Regions from separate parts of the Pectobacterium versatile genome, predicted to be linked through region 1. Evidence: predicted binding sites of a transcription regulator. Region 1 holds the regulator's gene; each other region holds the start of a gene.
The links. Region 1 encodes CRP, which controls carbon source genes, mostly activating them, when cyclic AMP is high. Its sites were predicted from a motif close to ATGTGANNNNNNTCACAT; they were not measured.
Positions count from the first base shown of each region.

Region 1 (4,440 bases):
GAAGATGGGGTTGGCGATGGAATTAATCATGGCACCGCTGGTGCAGCGGTTAATCGAAGGGAAAACGATCGAATAAGCTAAACGGGCACGGCAGCGTCGTGCCCAGAGAAAGAAATTACTCCAGCACCCTAACTTCGTGGCTGTGCGTCACCTCAACGGCTTTGCCCAGCATCAGTGCCACAGAACAGTACTTTTCCGCCGACAGGGCGACAGCTCGCTCAACAACTTTGTCAGTCAGTCCTTTTCCCGTCACGATAAAATGCAGATTGATGTGGGTAAATAAACGCGGCGCGTCAGACCGACGCTCTGACGTTAATTTCACCTCACAATCCGCCACATCGTTGCGACCTTTTTGCAGAATCGACACCACGTCAATCGCGCTGCATCCTCCTACGGACATCAATACCATTTCCATCGGACTGGGCGCTTTATCGCCAGAATTGCCGTCCATCAATATCTGATGCCCTGATGCGGATTCGCCCAAAAACGTTAAGCCTTCAACCCATTTTACCCGAGCCTGCATGATGCCTCTCCACTAAAAATTTTTTGAAAATTTATATCGTTACTGTACAAAAACCAGCGTTAATCAGAGCTTTGTCATGCTGAAGCGAGACAACACAAGACACATCCTTAAAGCTGTGTTAAAACGAAAATAGAATAGACCTTTTCTGGACAAACCCAGAAACGAAGAAGATGATTACGTGGCCAGATATACCCAGCCACGTTTACGATGCGGCAAGGCAGCAACCGGAAAATCAAGGGTACAGTGGTTCCAGTATATTCCCTGACGTCATTCTGCCTAGACTGAATTTTATTTTTTAGCAGTTAAACACGCCGTACAGGGAACTCTGACCCCTGTAATTTGCGCAGTGAATTACAACAGAGGATGATAGCGAATGGTTCTCGGCAAACCGCAAACAGACCCAACTCTCGAATGGTTCCTTTCCCATTGTCATATTCACAAGTATCCATCGAAGAGCACGCTGATTCACCAAGGTGAAAAAGCAGAAACGCTTTACTACATCGTGAAAGGCTCTGTCGCAGTGCTAATCAAAGATGAAGAAGGCAAGGAAATGATCCTCTCCTACCTCAATCAGGGCGATTTTATCGGCGAGCTCGGCCTGTTTGAAGAAGGTCAGGAACGCAGTGCCTGGGTTCGGGCAAAAACCGCTTGTGAAGTGGCTGAAATTTCCTATAAAAAATTCCGCCAGCTCATCCAGGTTAACCCGGATATTCTCATGCGTCTGTCTGCGCAAATGGCAAGCAGACTTCAGGTTACCTCTGAGAAAGTCGGCAACCTCGCCTTCCTTGATGTGACCGGCCGTATTGCCCAAACCCTACTCAACCTGGCCAAACAACCTGATGCCATGACGCATCCAGATGGCATGCAAATTAAAATTACCCGTCAGGAAATTGGGCAAATCGTTGGCTGCTCGCGTGAAACCGTGGGCCGCATTCTGAAAATGTTAGAAGACCAGAACCTGATCTCTGCACACGGTAAAACGATTGTCGTTTACGGCACTCGCTAAACCCCTGTCGCTGTACCCTACCAATAAAAAAGCGTGAAGCCTCGGCCTCACGCTTTTTTTATGGCGAGCTTCCTGCTCGCCACCCTTCGGGCCGTTGCTAACGCAACGTTGAAAAACGTTCCCTACGTTTTTTTATGTCTAATCAGTTTGCTGCGTTAACGACCTGCGCGACGGCTTTGGCGAACTTCGCCATCCCCTGCGCAATATCGTCTTCATCAATGATCAAAGACGGTACAAAGCGGATCACGTTAGGCCCAGCCATCAGTACCATAAGCCCCTGAGCCGTTGCGGCAGCCAGGAACTCGCCCGCGCGACCGTGCCATTGCGGTTTCAGTTCTGCACCCAGCAGCAGCCCCATACCGCGAACCTGTTCGAATACACCGTACTGCTGATTGATTTTCTCAAGCTCACTGACAAAGCGATCGTGACGATCCGCCACGCCCGACAACACGTCCGGCGTGTTAATGATATCCAGCGCGGCTTCCGCCACCGCACAGGCCAACGGGTTGCCGCCATAGGTCGTGCCGTGTACCCCAACCGTCATGGCTGATGCGATCTCTTCCGTCGTCAGCATCGCGCTAATCGGGAACCCGCCGCCCAATGCTTTAGCCGTTGTGAGAATATCCGGCGTAATACCGTAGTGCATGTAGCTGAATAATTTACCGGTACGCCCCATCCCACTCTGCACTTCATCAAATACCAGCAGCGCTTTGTGTTGATCGCACAGATCGCGCACACCTTGTAAAAACTCAGGCGTCGCAGGCGTAATTCCGCCCTCGCCTTGAATCGGCTCCAGCACGACCGCACAGGTGTGATCGTCCATCACCGCTTTTACCGCAGCCAGATCGTTGAAGGGAACATGGACAATGTCCGCAGGCTTAGGCCCGAAACCATCAGCATATTTAGGCTGTCCGCCAACCGAGACGGTGAACAGCGTCCGGCCATGGAACGCATTGTAGAAGGCGATGATCTTGGTTTTATACGGACTATGGCGTTTAACCGCATAGTGACGCGCCAGTTTAAAGGCGGCTTCGTTAGCCTCAGCGCCGGAGTTAACAAAGAACACGCGATCGGCAAAAGTGGCATCAATCAATTTGCTAGCGAGGCGTAGCGCAGGCTCATTAGTGAAAATATTGCTGGTGTGCCACAGCGTTTCACCCTGCTGCTGCAACGCGCTAACCAGTGCAGGATGGCAATGGCCCAGCGCCGTAACCGCAATACCGCCGGAGAAATCGATATACTCGCGGCCTTCCTGATCCCAGACGCGGCTCCCTTTACCTTTCACAGGTACAAACTTCGCGGGTGCATAAACCGGCAAAATCACTTTATCGTGAGTATCCCGTGTCACTGCTTTCTGCTCTGCTGCCATTTGCTGCCTCACTCTGCTGTCCATCATGTCGGAATGAAAATATAGTCAATAAATATGCATAAAAAATCAATTTCAGGCAATATTAAATCAGCTACTGAAGAGAATAACTTTCTATATGGCTAAATTTTAAGGAAATTATCCAAAAGCTGATGCCCTTGCTGACTAAGAATGCTCTCTGGGTGAAATTGCACCCCTTCCAGCGGCAATGCGCGATGGCGGATCCCCATAATCTCATCACGCTTTCCTTCATGTTCGCTCCAAGCCGTGACTTCAAAGCAATCGGGTAGTGAGGCGGCATCAATAATGAGCGAATGATAACGGGTGACCGTCAAAGGCTGAGCCAACCCCGTGAAAACCCCCGTGTCGCTATGCGCAATCGCTGAGGTTTTCCCGTGCATGACCTGCCGTGCTCGCACCACACGCGCGCCGAACGCCTGCCCCATCGCCTGATGACCAAGACACACGCCCAGAATAGGCAGTTTATCGGCAAAGTGACGGATAGCAGCCAGTGAAATGCCCGCCTCATCCGGCGTACAAGGGCCAGGTGAAATGACCAATCGCTCAGGCGCAAGCCGTTCAATCTCGCGCAGCGTCAGTTCATCATTACGCTTCACCACGACCTGTGCGCCAAGCTCACAAAAGTATTGGTAAAGGTTGTAGGTAAAGGAGTCGTAGTTATCGATAATTAGCAGCATAGTCATTGCACTGTTAGTCGGAAAAGCCGTACTAACATACATGAAATCCGCGTCAGGTACCCACCCCTCGTCACCATCAAAGACAAAGGTGGCGATCTCGCTGTTTAAGAAATTAGCATGGTAATAATTTTATCGATCATAAATCATTTATTTCATCAGTAAACATCTTTATTAATAGGCCTTATTTATTATCCCAATTCACAGTAAACGATTACCTTGAAATTATTTTTAACAAAAAAAATAATAAGAAAAAACCGCCTATGAATTAATTCATTTTTTTTAAAAGAAAGAAAAACTAAAGGGATCATTTCTAAAATGATATTTTTTGATGGCGATCACAATCGCTCAACAAGCGAATAAACCACGCATATCAAATGGATAAAAAATAAAGAATCCAGATTGAAACAACAAAGATTAAAAAACACAACACTATGAATTTAAATGATTTAAATGGAAATTAGTTTCTATTTAAAATAGATAGACACAAATCCTCTCAACTGTCCTCTGTTATTTAATTAATATATTTAACGCCCCATCTTGTATTGTTTATTTTTTCTGTTAACACTTAGCTCGGCTTTATAGACAAACCTTATTTTCATTTTTGTTGAAACAGCCTTTTTAAATTACACAGGGTGTGTAGTGATAAATACCCAAAAAAATTCTATGTCAAGGAGAGTACATAATGAAATACCTACTGCCTTCTGCAGCAGCTGGGCTGTTGCTGCTCGCTGCCCAACCGACAATGGCGGCAAATACGGGGGGTTATGCCACCACTGACGGCGGCGACGTTTCTGGTGCGGTGAAAAAAACGGCGCGTTCTCTGCAAGAGATCGTCGATATCATTGAG
Region 1 is NZ_CP034276.1:4,456,816-4,461,255, forward strand. It holds gene EIP93_RS20225 (phosphoribulokinase) at 1-76, shown strand, start outside; gene EIP93_RS20230 (OsmC family protein) at 116-523, opposite strand; gene crp (cAMP-activated global transcriptional regulator CRP) at 897-1,529, shown strand; gene argD (bifunctional acetylornithine/succinyldiaminopimelate transaminase) at 1,672-2,898, opposite strand; gene EIP93_RS20245 (aminodeoxychorismate synthase component II) at 3,018-3,593, opposite strand; gene pelA (pectate lyase PelA) at 4,276-4,440, shown strand, end outside.

Region 2 (4,440 bases), 490 kb from region 1:
CCGTCTTCGTGCGATCGCCGATATAGAACAGATAACCGAGCACGGTGACTTCATCACGCTGTTTACCCGGCCCCAGCAGCTCGGCAACGGGGACACCCATGAATTGCCCCAGCAGATCGAGCAGCGCCGCTTCGAGTGCCGCCACCGCATTCACGCGCAGTTCAAACGTCCAGGCACCTTTGCCGAAGGAATCAAAATCAGAAGACTGGTTGCCGACATGAATGTCATGAACCAGACGGTTCATCCGGGCGATTTGTTCGCCTTTCACACGAGGAATAGCTTCAACCAGCGTGTTGTAAATGACTTCACCACCGGGCGCTTCGCCGACACCGGTATGCCCAGCGCTGTCGGTTAAAATGACGAGGTTACGCGTGAAGTAAGCACCATGCGCACCGCCGATGTTCAGCAACATGCTGTCATAGCCCGCAACGGGAATGACTTTCATGTCGGTAATCACAGGCGTCGCTGAAAAGTTTGTCATGACAGGCTCCCGTCATGAATGGATCGCACAGGATTGACGCTTAGGTTTCCGATGGTTGCCACAACGCAGAAGCGCGCTGAAGCGGATGAAAATAATTCAGTCATACAGAAATAAAAAACAGATGGTGCACCAGTAGATGATTTCATGTTGTTTTCCTACTTTATTAGCGCGACCTTGTTTTTACTCTGATTTGAACTGAACAATGCTTGTAGGGCTTGTAAGATTGTCAGAATAAAAACAGGTTATTACTGAAATAAACCAGTCAGGAATGCGGTGTTGTAATTCGTACCGCCTCACCAACCTCAGTAAAAAGTATAAGTTTTCTTATTTCACAACTCATTGGGCAATAGCACAGCATTCCCTATCGAAATGCAGATTAAATATGTCATTATCACAGGCCAATGGGAGGTGTTTCACGAAAACTGGGAAAAGCGAATTCCTGCTTTATCAACACCGAAATACGTCCCCTTGGTACTCGATTTCGAAGAGGTAAAACCCGACGTTAAAGGGCATGAATAAATGACAAATCTAATAGCGAAACGCTGCGCCATCATACTGATGCCGCAGCGTTTTGTTTTATTACCTATATTCAAACTAATACGGTAACGACTGGCCTTAATTCTTAACGAACGGCTTCAATTCGACACGTTTAATATCTTTCACAATGAACAGGTAGCTGAAGATCGCAACCAGCGCATGAATCCCGACATACACCAGACCACCATTGAAGGAACCAGTCATTCCGATGATGTAGCCAATCGCAATCGGCGTCACGATACCAGACGCGTTACCAAACATATTGAACAGTCCACCGCTCAATCCGCTGATTTCTTTCGGTGCGGTATCGGCCATAACCGCCCAGCCCAGCGCACCAATGCCTTTGCCGAAGAAGGCTGCAGACATCACCGCAATAACGACCCACTCGGTTTCAACGTAGTTACAAATCACCATCGACATGGAGAGCAACATACCGAGAACGATTGGCGTTTTACGGGCAAAGGTCAGTGAATTAGTCCGGCGCATCAGGTAATCGGAAATAATGCCGCCCAGAACGCCTCCCACAAAACCACAGATAGCAGGAACCGAGGCGACGAATCCTGCTTTGAGGATCGACATACCGCGCGCCTGAACCAGATAAAGCGGGAACCAGGTGATGAAGAAGTAAGTCAGTGCATTAATACAATATTGACCGATGTAAACACCAAGCATCATACGGGACTGCATTAATTGCTTGATCTGGTGCCATTTTTCACCCTTCTCAGTCGCTTTCTTCGACCCTTTGGCATCCATATTGATCAGTGCGCCACCGGCCTCGATGTAATCCAGTTCTGCCTGATTCACGCTAGGGTGATCTTTAGGATCGTGGATCACTTTCAGCCAGACAAAGCTCAGAATGATCCCCAATCCGCCCATGAACCAGAACACATGCGCCCAACCCACGGCGTGTACCAGCCAGCCCATGATCGGAGCAAAAATCACGGTAGCGAAGTATTGTGCCGAGTTGAATATCGCGACAGCAGTACCGCGCTCTTGTGCAGGGAACCAGGCCGCTACAATTCGGCTATTCCCCGGGAAGGAGGGTGATTCACACAAACCAACCATAAAGCGCAGCAAGAACAGGGAAATGACGATGCCCGCACCGCTGAAGATATCGACAAAACCTTGTAATAAGGTAAAAATCGACCAGGTAAAAATACTATAGAAGTAGACTTTCTTTGAACCAAAACGATCGAGCAGCCAGCCTCCGGGTATTTGCCCAATAACATATGCCCAGGAGAAAGCAGAGAAGATATAGCCCATCCCCACCGCATCCAGCCCAATTTCCTTAGACATTGCTGAACCAGCAATGGACAAGGTTGCGCGGTCCCCATAGTTAAATGACGTGACAATAAACAACATCACGACAATCCAGTAGCGGGCGTTTGTTCTCTTTTGTATCGCGCCAGCTGCTGAGCTTACTGTATTCATGATGAACTCCTGCTTCAATCGCGGTTCGCTCATTCATTCCGAATAACAGATAACGGTGTAGGGTTATCAGAATGAAGATCAGTGGATAGTTAACATTCCCATTTTTATTTTTTTTGCGAATAGCCAGGCTATATAGCATCAGAGTAATTAGCTGACATCTTCAACTCGCAGGAACATTATAATTTTTACCCACTGACGGCTCACTAGCTAAAAGCACAACATTAAAAATGTCCTTTTGAATATGTTGGTGCACTTGCCCTATATAGTGCGAGGTGTTTCACGAAAAACGCCGCTATTCTCTTTTTACATTCATACACATTATTTTCATTTCTGACTTAAAAACCGTGCGCCGGAAGAATGTGATCAAACTCACCAAAAATTGGGTCTTCGCCTGATAAATCAGAAACAAAAAGCGCTGGCTTAGGTCAATTGCATAATGTACGAGAAGGGAACCTCACGTATACTCATTAGCGAGCAATGAAGTAATAGCGTGGTAATAGTTACCACCGTGTTTCTGATAAACCAATAATAAAGGCTTGCATCATGTCAGATAAATCAGAAAGTAATGCTGCACAAGAGCAGCCACTTTATATTAAGGTCCACGATTCTGATAATGTTGCCATTGTTGTTAATAATAATGGCTTACGTGCCGGAACCCGTTTTAATGATGATCTGGAATTAATTGAGCATGTTCCGCAAGGTCACAAAGTGGCGCTTGTGGATATCGCCAAATCAGGCGCCATCATCCGCTATGGTGAAATTATCGGGTATGCGCTGCGTGATATTGCCAAAGGAAGCTGGATCGATGAATCTCTGGTCGAGTTGCCTCAGGCTCCCGCGCTGGAAACCCTGCCGCTGGCGACCAAAATCCCCCCCACGCTGCCTGCGCTGGAAGGCTACACCTTTGAAGGTTACCGCAACGCCGATGGCAGCGTAGGTACGAAAAACCTGTTGGGCATTACCACCAGCGTGCACTGCGTCGCGGGCGTGGTGGACTATGTCGTCAAAATTATCGAGCGAGACTTATTGCCGAGATATCCCAATGTGGATGGCGTGGTCGCACTCAACCATCTTTATGGCTGTGGCGTGGCAATCAATGCCCCTGCTGCGGTGGTTCCCATCCGTACCATTCACAATCTGGCGCTGAACCCGAATTTTGGCGGCGAGATACTGGTGGTCGGCCTGGGCTGTGAAAAATTACAGCCGGAGCGCCTGCTGGAAGGGACGCCTGATGTACAAGCCATCTCCCTCGACGACACCAGCATTGTCCGCTTGCAGGATGAACACCATGTTGGTTTCAGATCGATGGTGGATGACATTCTGACGATGGCAGACAAGCACCTGCAACGGTTGAACAAACGTCAGCGTGAAACCTGTCCGGCCTCTGAGCTGGTTGTCGGCATGCAGTGTGGCGGCAGCGATGCTTTCTCCGGCGTCACCGCGAACCCTGCCGTTGGTTTTGCATCCGACCTCTTGGTTCGCTGCGGCGCGACCGTCATGTTCTCCGAAGTGACCGAAGTACGCGATGCCATTCATCTGTTGACGCCGCGCGTCATCAATGAAGAAGTCGGTAAACGCCTGCTGGAAGAAATGGCCTGGTACGATAACTACCTCGACAGCGGCCAGACCGATCGTAGCGCCAACCCATCGCCGGGCAACAAAAAAGGTGGCCTCGCGAACGTGGTGGAAAAAGCGCTCGGCTCCATCGCCAAATCCGGCACCAGCGCGATTGTCGAAGTCCTGTCCCCCGGTCAGCGTCCAACCAAACGCGGGCTGATTTACGCCGCAACGCCAGCCAGTGATTTCGTGTGCGGCACCCAGCAGCTTGCTTCCGGTATCACCGTGCAGGTCTTCACCACCGGTCGCGGTACCCCTTATGGCCTGCTGGCTGTCCCTGTGATCAAAATGGCGACCCGAACCGCATTGGCAAACCGCTGGCACGATCTGATGGATATTGATGCCGGAACCATTGCTACCGGAGAGGCCACGAT
Region 2 is NZ_CP034276.1:3,961,909-3,966,348, forward strand. It holds gene EIP93_RS17985 (enolase C-terminal domain-like protein) at 1-481, opposite strand, end outside; gene EIP93_RS17990 (MFS transporter) at 1,097-2,449, opposite strand; gene garD (galactarate dehydratase) at 2,993-4,440, shown strand, end outside.
Region 2: garD (galactarate dehydratase) is a predicted target of CRP. The motif match lies at 2,807-2,824, and genes of this name have one in related genera.

Region 3 (4,440 bases), 2.0 Mb from region 1:
GGTGAACCGCATTGCGCGTGAACATAACATCACGCCTGCTCAACTTTTACTGGCGTGGGTGATTCGCCAGCCGGGCGTGATCGCGATTCCAAAAGCCAGTTCTGTAAAGCATGTGCAGGAAAATGCGAAAGCGCTGGACGTGGTGTTGTCTGAGGACGATCTCGGGCAGTTGGATCAGGCGTTTCCACCGCCGACGCGCAAACAGCATTTGGATGTGGTGTAGCGGAAGATAAAACATTTGCAGAAGAGGTGTATGGCGGTATACCCGTCATACTTCAAGCCGCATGTGCGTTGGCTTCTCTTACTCACCCCAGTCACTTACTTGTGTAAGCTCCTGGGGATTCGTGCGGTTGCCGCCTTCACGCAACTCGAATTATTTAGGGTATATGCAGCGGTGGTTATTTCTTGATGCGGATAACCGTCGCCAAGCGAGCCGGAGCCTTGGCAGATGCGACAAACGGTTGATTAATTCGCGCGGTTTCCACACACACGAACGTTTTATATCCCTCATCTGGCATATCGCTAATCGTACGAGACAGCTCTGCACCGGGGTTCCATGACACCACATCGCTATGGTGCGTATGGTGTACTTCGATAGCGCGTTTCAGTACCGCATCATGTACCACGCTGGTGTCCTGCGGCTGGGTATAAATACGGTCTGTACGGTCGGTAAAGACCAAATCACCTTGCTGCGTAGCCAGCTTGCCTTGATCCACTTTATCGATGAATGATTCACCCAGGCCGGCAATGCGAATATCGCTGATGTCGCCGATGTTGAAATAGGTGTGCAGCGCGCTGGTGATGCTGTAATCGCCATGCGCTTCCAGCTCAATACCGCACTCTTTGCCCAGCTTGAAGCGGGCGATGAGCGTGAATTCATGCGGCCAGCTCTTACGCGTTTCTTCATTGTCCCGCAGCGTGAATGTGAGCTGCACACCGTGCTCATCTTCGCTGTGAGCGGTAAATTCCCACGGCAGCAGACGGGCAAAACCGTGGTTAGGATCGGCGAAAGGGCCAAACCAAGGGAAACAGATCGGGACACCGCCGCGAATCGCAACGTGATGAGTAAAAGGCGTATTGTCGCTCAGCCAGAGCACCGGTTCTTCGTTTGTCGGCTGCCAACTGAGTAGGTGCGCCCCTTGCAATGCGACCGCTGCGCGCACTTCTGGATGATCAACGACGATGATAGGTAGTTGGTCCAACTGACGCTGGCTGAGGGTTGCGCTAATTTGCTTAGTGACGGGGAGTGAGAAAATTGTGTTATGCATGATAGTGCCTTTTTTTGATTGTTTTTCGTGGTAAAAAGAAATCTGCAATTAACAATAAAAAAGGGCGACATTACGTCGCCCTTTTTTCACAGAATCATCGCTGACGCTTATTTAGAGATGTGAGCGATCAGATCCAGAACTTTGTTTGAGTAACCTGTTTCGTTGTCGTACCAGGAAACCAGTTTCACAAAGTTATCGCTCAGTGCGATACCGGCTTTAGCATCGAATACGGAAGTCAGTTTTTCACCGTTGAAATCGGTAGAAACCACTTCGTCTTCGGTGTAGCCCAGAACGCCTTTCAGCTCGCCTTCAGAAGCGGCTTTGATTGCTGCACAAATTTCTTTGTAAGACGCTGGTTTTTCCAGACGTGCAGTCAGGTCAACAACAGAAACGTTCGGGGTAGGAACGCGGAACGCCATACCAGTCAGTTTGCCGTTCAGCTCAGGAATCACTTTACCTACTGCTTTAGCAGCACCGGTAGAAGATGGGATGATGTTCTGTGCTGCGCCACGGCCGCCGCGCCAGTCTTTGTGAGACGGGCCATCAACAGTTTTCTGCGTTGCAGTGGTTGCGTGAACAGTGGTCATCAGTGCTTCGACGATACCGAAGTTGTCGTTGATAACTTTTGCCAGCGGTGCCAAGCAGTTAGTGGTACAAGATGCGTTAGAAACGATTTCCTGACCTGCGTAAGTTTTGTGGTTTACGCCCATAACGAACATCGGGGTGTCATCTTTAGATGGACCAGTCAGAACGACTTTCTTCGCACCAGCAGCGATGTGTTTACGTGCAGTCTCGTCAGTCAGGAACAGGCCAGTTGCTTCAGCAACAACGTCCACGTTGACTTCGTTCCACTTCAGGTTTGCAGGATCGCGCTCTGCAGTAACACGAATGGTTTTGCCGTTAACAACCAGGTGGCCATCTTTAACTTCAACGGTGCCGTCGAAACGACCATGAGTTGAGTCGTACTTCAGCATATACGCCATGTACTCAGCATCTAACAGGTCGTTGATTGCAACGATCTCGATGTCAGAACGCTCTTGTGCAGCGCGAAAAACAATACGGCCGATACGGCCAAAACCGTTGATACCTACTTTGATAGTCATATATTCCACCAGCTATTGGTTTGTGAATAAAAGGTTGGTTGTAAAATTACAAAAACCTTGCTGAGCGTCAAGCGGAATCGTGTCAATAGTTGCTGTAAGTCAAACCTATGACCAAACTTTGTGCGAAAACCGCTCGACCCTGTAACTAAGTAACATCTAAGACTGATATGAGGGCGGAATGCATCATATAAAGCCTGTGTTATCTCAATATGTGACGTGCATCACAATTAAATATTCATGCTAATAACATTCCTAATATTAGGACAGAACGGCCTGTCAGGTTGTTAATTTTTTGTTATAATCAATGATTAATTGAATTGATAACACCCGCTGTGAGACTTCCAATGACTAACGACTCTGCTTCGCATACCCCGTCCGACAACACTGAATTGACAGAGATGCAGCGCTATGTCACCCAGCAACGCGGTACGGAGCCTGCGTTTTCAGGCAAATTGTTGCATAACAAGCGCACTGGCGCTTATCACTGCCTCTGCTGCCAGGCTCCGCTGTTTTATTCCGATAGCAAATATGACTCGGGCTGTGGCTGGCCGAGCTTCGATCAGCCTGTTTCCTCAGAGGCGATTCGCTATCTGGAAGATGACTCACACAATATGCGCCGCATCGAGATCCGCTGCGGGCAGTGTGATGCGCATCTGGGGCACGTTTTCCCTGATGGCCCGAAAACCACGGGAGAGCGCTACTGCGTGAATTCTGCTTCGCTGAGTTTTATCGACGACGTTGATGGCGAACGCGTTGACGGGTAATCTGTCCGCGATAGGTGTGGCAGTGACAGGCTGATAATGTTTTAGCTTTAAACGATTCAGCTACGATGAAACGCTACACAAACTGGAATCCAGTAATAATAAATCTGACCTTTCTCGGAGCAGAAACCGGATATGGAACTCAATGATCTGATCGATGCCATGACGCCAGAAATTTACCAACGGTTAGTCACGGCGGTGGAGTTAGGCAAATGGCCAGATGGTGTCGCGTTGACGGCTGAGCAGAAAGAAAATTGCCTGCAAATGGTGATGATGTGGCAGGCTCGTCATAACGAAGAGGCTGAGCACATGACGATTGGCACTGATGGCGAAATCGTGATGAAGAGCAAGCAGGAGTTGAAGCGCGAGTTTAACATCGCTGACGCCATTATTACGCTGAAACCCAACGCGTAACGTGTGAGCAGGCAGCCTCATTGGCTGCCGCTATTTTCAGTTGTCAGTCGCGCTAACGGGCAGAAAACACCGTAGTAAGAAACTGCGTCATATCCGTCAGTATCGCGCCACGCTGCGCCATTTCCCGTAACGCAGATTCGCTGTCATCAGGAGAAAGATTCACGCCACGACAACCATCCACCAGGACTTCGGTGTGGTAGCCCAGCGCAATGGCATCCAATACGCTGAACTTGACGCAATAATCTGTTGCCAGCCCCAGAATCGTCAAATGGGTGATGTGATTAGCGCGTAGCCACGCATCCAATTCGGTTTTAACCCGATGCCCATTATCGAAAAAAGCGCTATAGCTATCGATCTCCGGCTGCGTCCCTTTTTGTACGATCCACTGAATGGCCGACTGATTAAGCGCTGGGTGAAAATCAGCTCCGGTGGTTCCCTGTACACAGTGAATCGGCCACCAGATCTGCGGCCATCCGTTTAATTCACCGAGTTCTCCGACCTTGGTATTCGCATTAACCGCAAAGCTGCCGTGATTAGCCGGATGCCAATCCTGACTGGCAATCACCGTGACGCCAGCGTCCAGACAAGCCTCAATAGCACGATTGGCAACGTCAATGACGCGGTCGCCTTCGTTAACGGCCAATGCGCCGCCGGGGCAAAAATCATTTTGCAAATCAACTAATAGCAATGCTTTTTTCATTATCTACTCCGTGATTAACTCAATCTTTATCGCTCAATTCCCCATGCAGATTCTGCTGCATCAACTGGCGGATTTCATCGGCGCTTAAGTCTTGCTGGCTCAATAAGTAATGCAGCTTGGTCAAGGCGGCTTCGACGGTCATATCAAAGCCACTGATGACGCCCGCATGCGCCAGCGCATTGCCCGTCGCATAG
Region 3 is NZ_CP034276.1:2,429,505-2,433,944, forward strand. It holds gene EIP93_RS11010 (aldo/keto reductase) at 1-223, shown strand, start outside; gene EIP93_RS11015 (D-hexose-6-phosphate mutarotase) at 399-1,268, opposite strand; gene gapA (glyceraldehyde-3-phosphate dehydrogenase) at 1,376-2,371, opposite strand; gene msrB (peptide-methionine (R)-S-oxide reductase MsrB) at 2,716-3,135, shown strand; gene EIP93_RS11030 (YeaC family protein) at 3,268-3,546, shown strand; gene pncA (bifunctional nicotinamidase/pyrazinamidase) at 3,599-4,246, opposite strand; gene ansA (asparaginase) at 4,266-4,440, opposite strand, start outside.
Region 3: msrB (peptide-methionine (R)-S-oxide reductase MsrB) is a predicted target of CRP. The motif match lies at 2,581-2,598, and genes of this name have one in related genera.

Region 4 (4,440 bases), 2.3 Mb from region 1:
TTACTGGTGTCGGGTAACGAATTAATAGCGATATGACCCATAATGCTTATCGGATTTATAGTGGTTTTTTTTAGTGTGAGTGAAGAAACGAATAATAATTTGTGAGGCTTCTCTCGTATTGTTGGACAATTGCACTGCAAGCGCTGGTCGAATTACCAATCTGCGTTACGGTAACCGCTGTAGAGATAAATACAGGGAACTATGATTATTTTTAAAAACTTGAGAAGGAACGGGGTAATTTAGAATTTTTTTTTGAAATATAAGCAGGGTAAAAATAACGAATGGTTAAGTTTTGAATTAATAGAGGTAAGATGCACTGAGTAGTGCATGACGTTATTACGTTAGCGGATTTTTATCTCAATTTTTATCGTACATTGTTGTCTGACTGTGCCGAATGCCCTATGACGGCTAATCTCACCGTCATAGGATAGGGGGGCTAGTGGGTGCTTTTGGTACGATACAGCCGACGTGGGTGACCAATCTTGCCGTAACGCATTTCGATGTCGAGGAACTGGTTTTCAACGCAGAACTCCAGATAGCGACGCGCCGTCGTTTTACTGAGCCCCGTTTTTTCGACGATTTCATCGACAGAGTAGAGCGTATCGCCGCCATCGTTGGCAAAAATCTGCTTGATCAACCCCAGCGTGTTCTCTTCAATGCCTTTTGCTGATGAGGAGGAGGCAGAGCCGGACGATTGCAGCTGATAGAGAATATCGACGTTTTGCTGATCGACAATTTTGTAGGTGTGCTGAGTTTTTACGAATTGAATAAATCGCTCCAGCGAAGAGCGCAGCCGTGGGTAGGAGAGCGGTTTGATAATGTAGTCAAAGGCCCCGCAGCGAATCGCCTGAGCGCAGGTATTCATATCGCTGGCGGCGGTAATAAAGATGACGGAACAATCCATCCCTTTGAGCAGTTGGCTTTCAATCAGCGAAACCCCTTCGCCGTCAGGCAAATAGTTATCCAGCAGGATCAGGCGTGGCCTGTGCTGCTGAAGGAGCTTTTTGGCTTCAAAAAGCGTAGCGGCAATCCCGACGACACGCAGATTGAAATGTTTCTCAATAAATTCAGCATGAATATTTGCCAGCTTACTTTCATCTTCAACGATTAAGACATCGAAATGTTCAGTGTGCTGCATGGTGTGAATCCCTGTTAGTCTCTGAATTATAAAATAGTGTGTCCGTTATACCTCAAGCGGCCTGTGCGTTGTTCAATACGCTGCCGCTCAAATTATTGGGGGGACATCGGAATAAATAGGGAAAATATGCTGCCCTTCGGCTGGTTGGCCGAGACTTCGATCATTCCCTGAGCCTGATTGACGTAACTGGCGACCAAATGCAGCCCCAGCCCGTGATCGCCCTGTGTTTTACTGGTCACGCCCATTTCAAACAGGCTATCGGCAATGGCGGGATCGATACCCGTTCCCTGATCGGCGACTTCGATGACCAGCTCTTGGTCGCTGTTATAGATGTACACCTCGACAGGATAATGTGGCGCAGTGGTGGCTAATGTGGCTTCCATCGCGTTATCCAGCAAATTACCAATGATGGACATCAGTTCCGTTTCACTCAGCGCAGGTGGAATGTGGGTGAGCTGGCAGCGCGGGTCGAAAACAATCTCAATGCCTTTTTCCCGTGCCGTCGCGTACTTGCCCAGTAGCAGCCCACACAGAGCGGGCGAACAGAAGCGACGCGAAACAAAATCCAGCACCACCTGCGCGCTTTCCGACTGCGCCTCAATATATCTGATGGCTTCGTCATAGCGTTTTAGATGCAGGAGCCCAGCTAGTGTCGCGGTCCAGTTCAACTGCTCATGACGCAGAATGCGCAGGCTATTCGCGTAACGTTTCACCTGACTGAGCTGCATGCTAAGCGTGTGAATATCATTTTTACTGCGGAAGCTGATGACCCAGCCCTGAAGCTCATCCTCCAGCATGATCCGCACCCGGCTGGCAATCACGGTGGCGTGGTTAAACCGGCAGATCTCATCGTGGGTGTCGCTGTTCCACATGGCCTCGCCGGAGAAGAAGGGGACGGGTTTAATGACGGTATCAATCGGCTTGCCACGCAACAGATAGGAAGGTTCGTTCAGCCCGAGGATTTCTTTGGCGGCATGGTTAATGGCGGCAATGCGGTGCTGCTTATCGATGGCGATCACCCCTTCGTAGATCGATTCGAGCAGCGCCTTCTGCTGCCTGACCAGCATACGAATCTCAAGAGGTTCGAGGCCAAACATCTGTTTCTTCAGATTACGCGAGAACCACCAGGAAAAGATAAACAGCGCGACAAACATCGCCAGAATCGCCAGCAGGATATGCGCCAGTTTACTGAACGTCAGGTTGTCGATATGGGTTTTCAGATAGCCGACGGAGACAATACCAATAACCTGACCATCAGCCACAATCGGTGCTTTGCTGCGCAGTGAGATGCCAATGCCGCCCCGGCGCACGGTGATAGTGCTTTTCCCGGCGAGTACCTCAACGTTATCACCGCCCACCATTTGCGTACCAACAAGACTGGCATCTTCAGAATGAAACAGGTGATGCGCCTGATCATCCCCGATCACGATATAGCTGGCGTCGCTGCGCAGCTTCAATTGTTGAAGGAGCGTGCTGATCTGCTTGATGTCTTTATGCTTCACCGACTCAATCAAGGACGGGATGATGGCGATTTCTCTGGCCTGTACCTGCGCTCGAGTACCCAGCTCGGAATACAGCTGCTTATCGATATCGTGGTAATAATAAATACCCGTCATTAGAAGTAACGAAGAGAAGAAGACGATCAAATAGATAAATAATTTGATATGAAAGGAAAGTCTTACTCTCATGATGTGCGGTAACCTGCCGGTGAACGAAAAATAGCTGATGAATTTATCACGAATGGTAATAAGAATGGACTGAGAGGAAAAAACTTGTGAGCAATAACACGTTTAAATAGGTTGTCACCAATACGATGGCAGTAATAAACAGATAAAATTAAACGCATCTGTTTTCTTTAATAAACAACTTAATTACGTTTTATCAACATAGTCAATTTTAGGAAATAAAAACCATAAACTCCATAGAAACCATAAAGTTTATTTTGAGCGTAAAATCAGCTAACTGCCTGCGTAATAAACGATTTTTAAATATAAACCATAAAAACCATAAACGCCTTTAAAACTCGTTTTTTAATTTGAAGGGAATCACATAATAATAGGTGCCCGACCCCTATCATTCGCGGACAAAATAAAACGGGGACAGAGTTATGAGCACGACTGATGATTCATATATTGTGGTAAATAATGAGGCGGCTGGGAAGGCCTCATTAAAGGAAAAATGGTGGCACGTTCTGGATACCTATAAAGTAGGTATTATCCCAGTGCCGCTCTTTGTGTTGGCGGGGGTATTAATCGGCATCGACTGCCTGAGTGGCAAGTTGCCGAGCGACATCGTCGTGATGGTGGCGACGCTGGCATTCTTCGGGTTTGCCTGCGGTGAATTTGGTAAACGTCTGCCGATTATCGGCAAGATGGGGGCGGCGGCAATCTGTGCGACCTTTATCCCCTCGGCGATGGTGCATTACGGCCTGCTGCCGGACGTTGTCGTTGAATCCACGACCAAATTCTATAAAAGTACCAACATCTTGTATCTCTACATCTGCTGCATTATTGTCGGCAGCATCATGAGTATGAATCGGCAGACGTTGATTCAGGGCTTCCTGCGTATTTTCTTCCCTATGCTGTGCGGTGAAATAGCCGGCATGCTGGTGGGCATGGGCGTCGGTATTGCGCTCGGCCTGGATCCGTTCCAAATCTTCTTCTTCCTGATTCTGCCGATTATGGCGGGCGGGGTGGGTGAAGGTGCTATCCCGTTGTCTATCGGCTATGCCACGATTCTGCATATGGATCAGGGCGTTGCACTGGGGCGCGTCTTGCCTATCGTGATGTTGGGTAGCCTGACCGCGATCATCCTTGCCGGTGTTCTGAATCAGTTGGGTAAACGCTTTCCACACCTGACCGGTGAAGGCGAACTGATGCCGAATAAAGACAATAATCTGGGCGGTGGCGCAAGCAGCACACCGGCTTCTGCCTTTAGCGGCAAAGCTGACGTCACGACGATTGCCTCTGGCGCTCTGCTGGCAATCCTGCTGTATATGGTGGGTATGCTTGGCCACAAAGTCATTGGCCTGCCTGCACCAGTTGGCATGCTGTTCGCTGCGGTGTTGGTGAAACTGGCTCACGGTGTTTCACCGAAAATGCTGGAAGGTTCTCAGGTCGTTTACAAGTTCTTCCAGACCTCTGTGACGTATCCGATTCTGTTTGCCGTTGGCGTGGCGATTACACCGTGGCAGGAATTGGTGAACGCTTTTACGATTCAAAACCTGCTGGTGATTATTTCTACCGTAGTGACGCTGGTCGCAACTGGCTTCTTTGTGGGTAGAAAAATAGGTATGCACCCGA
Region 4 is NZ_CP034276.1:2,186,326-2,190,765, forward strand. It holds gene EIP93_RS09925 (response regulator) at 437-1,138, opposite strand; gene EIP93_RS09930 (ATP-binding protein) at 1,231-2,826, opposite strand; gene EIP93_RS09935 (2-hydroxycarboxylate transporter family protein) at 3,246-4,440, shown strand, end outside.
Region 4: EIP93_RS09935 (2-hydroxycarboxylate transporter family protein) is a predicted target of CRP. The motif match lies at 3,172-3,189, and genes of this name have one in related genera.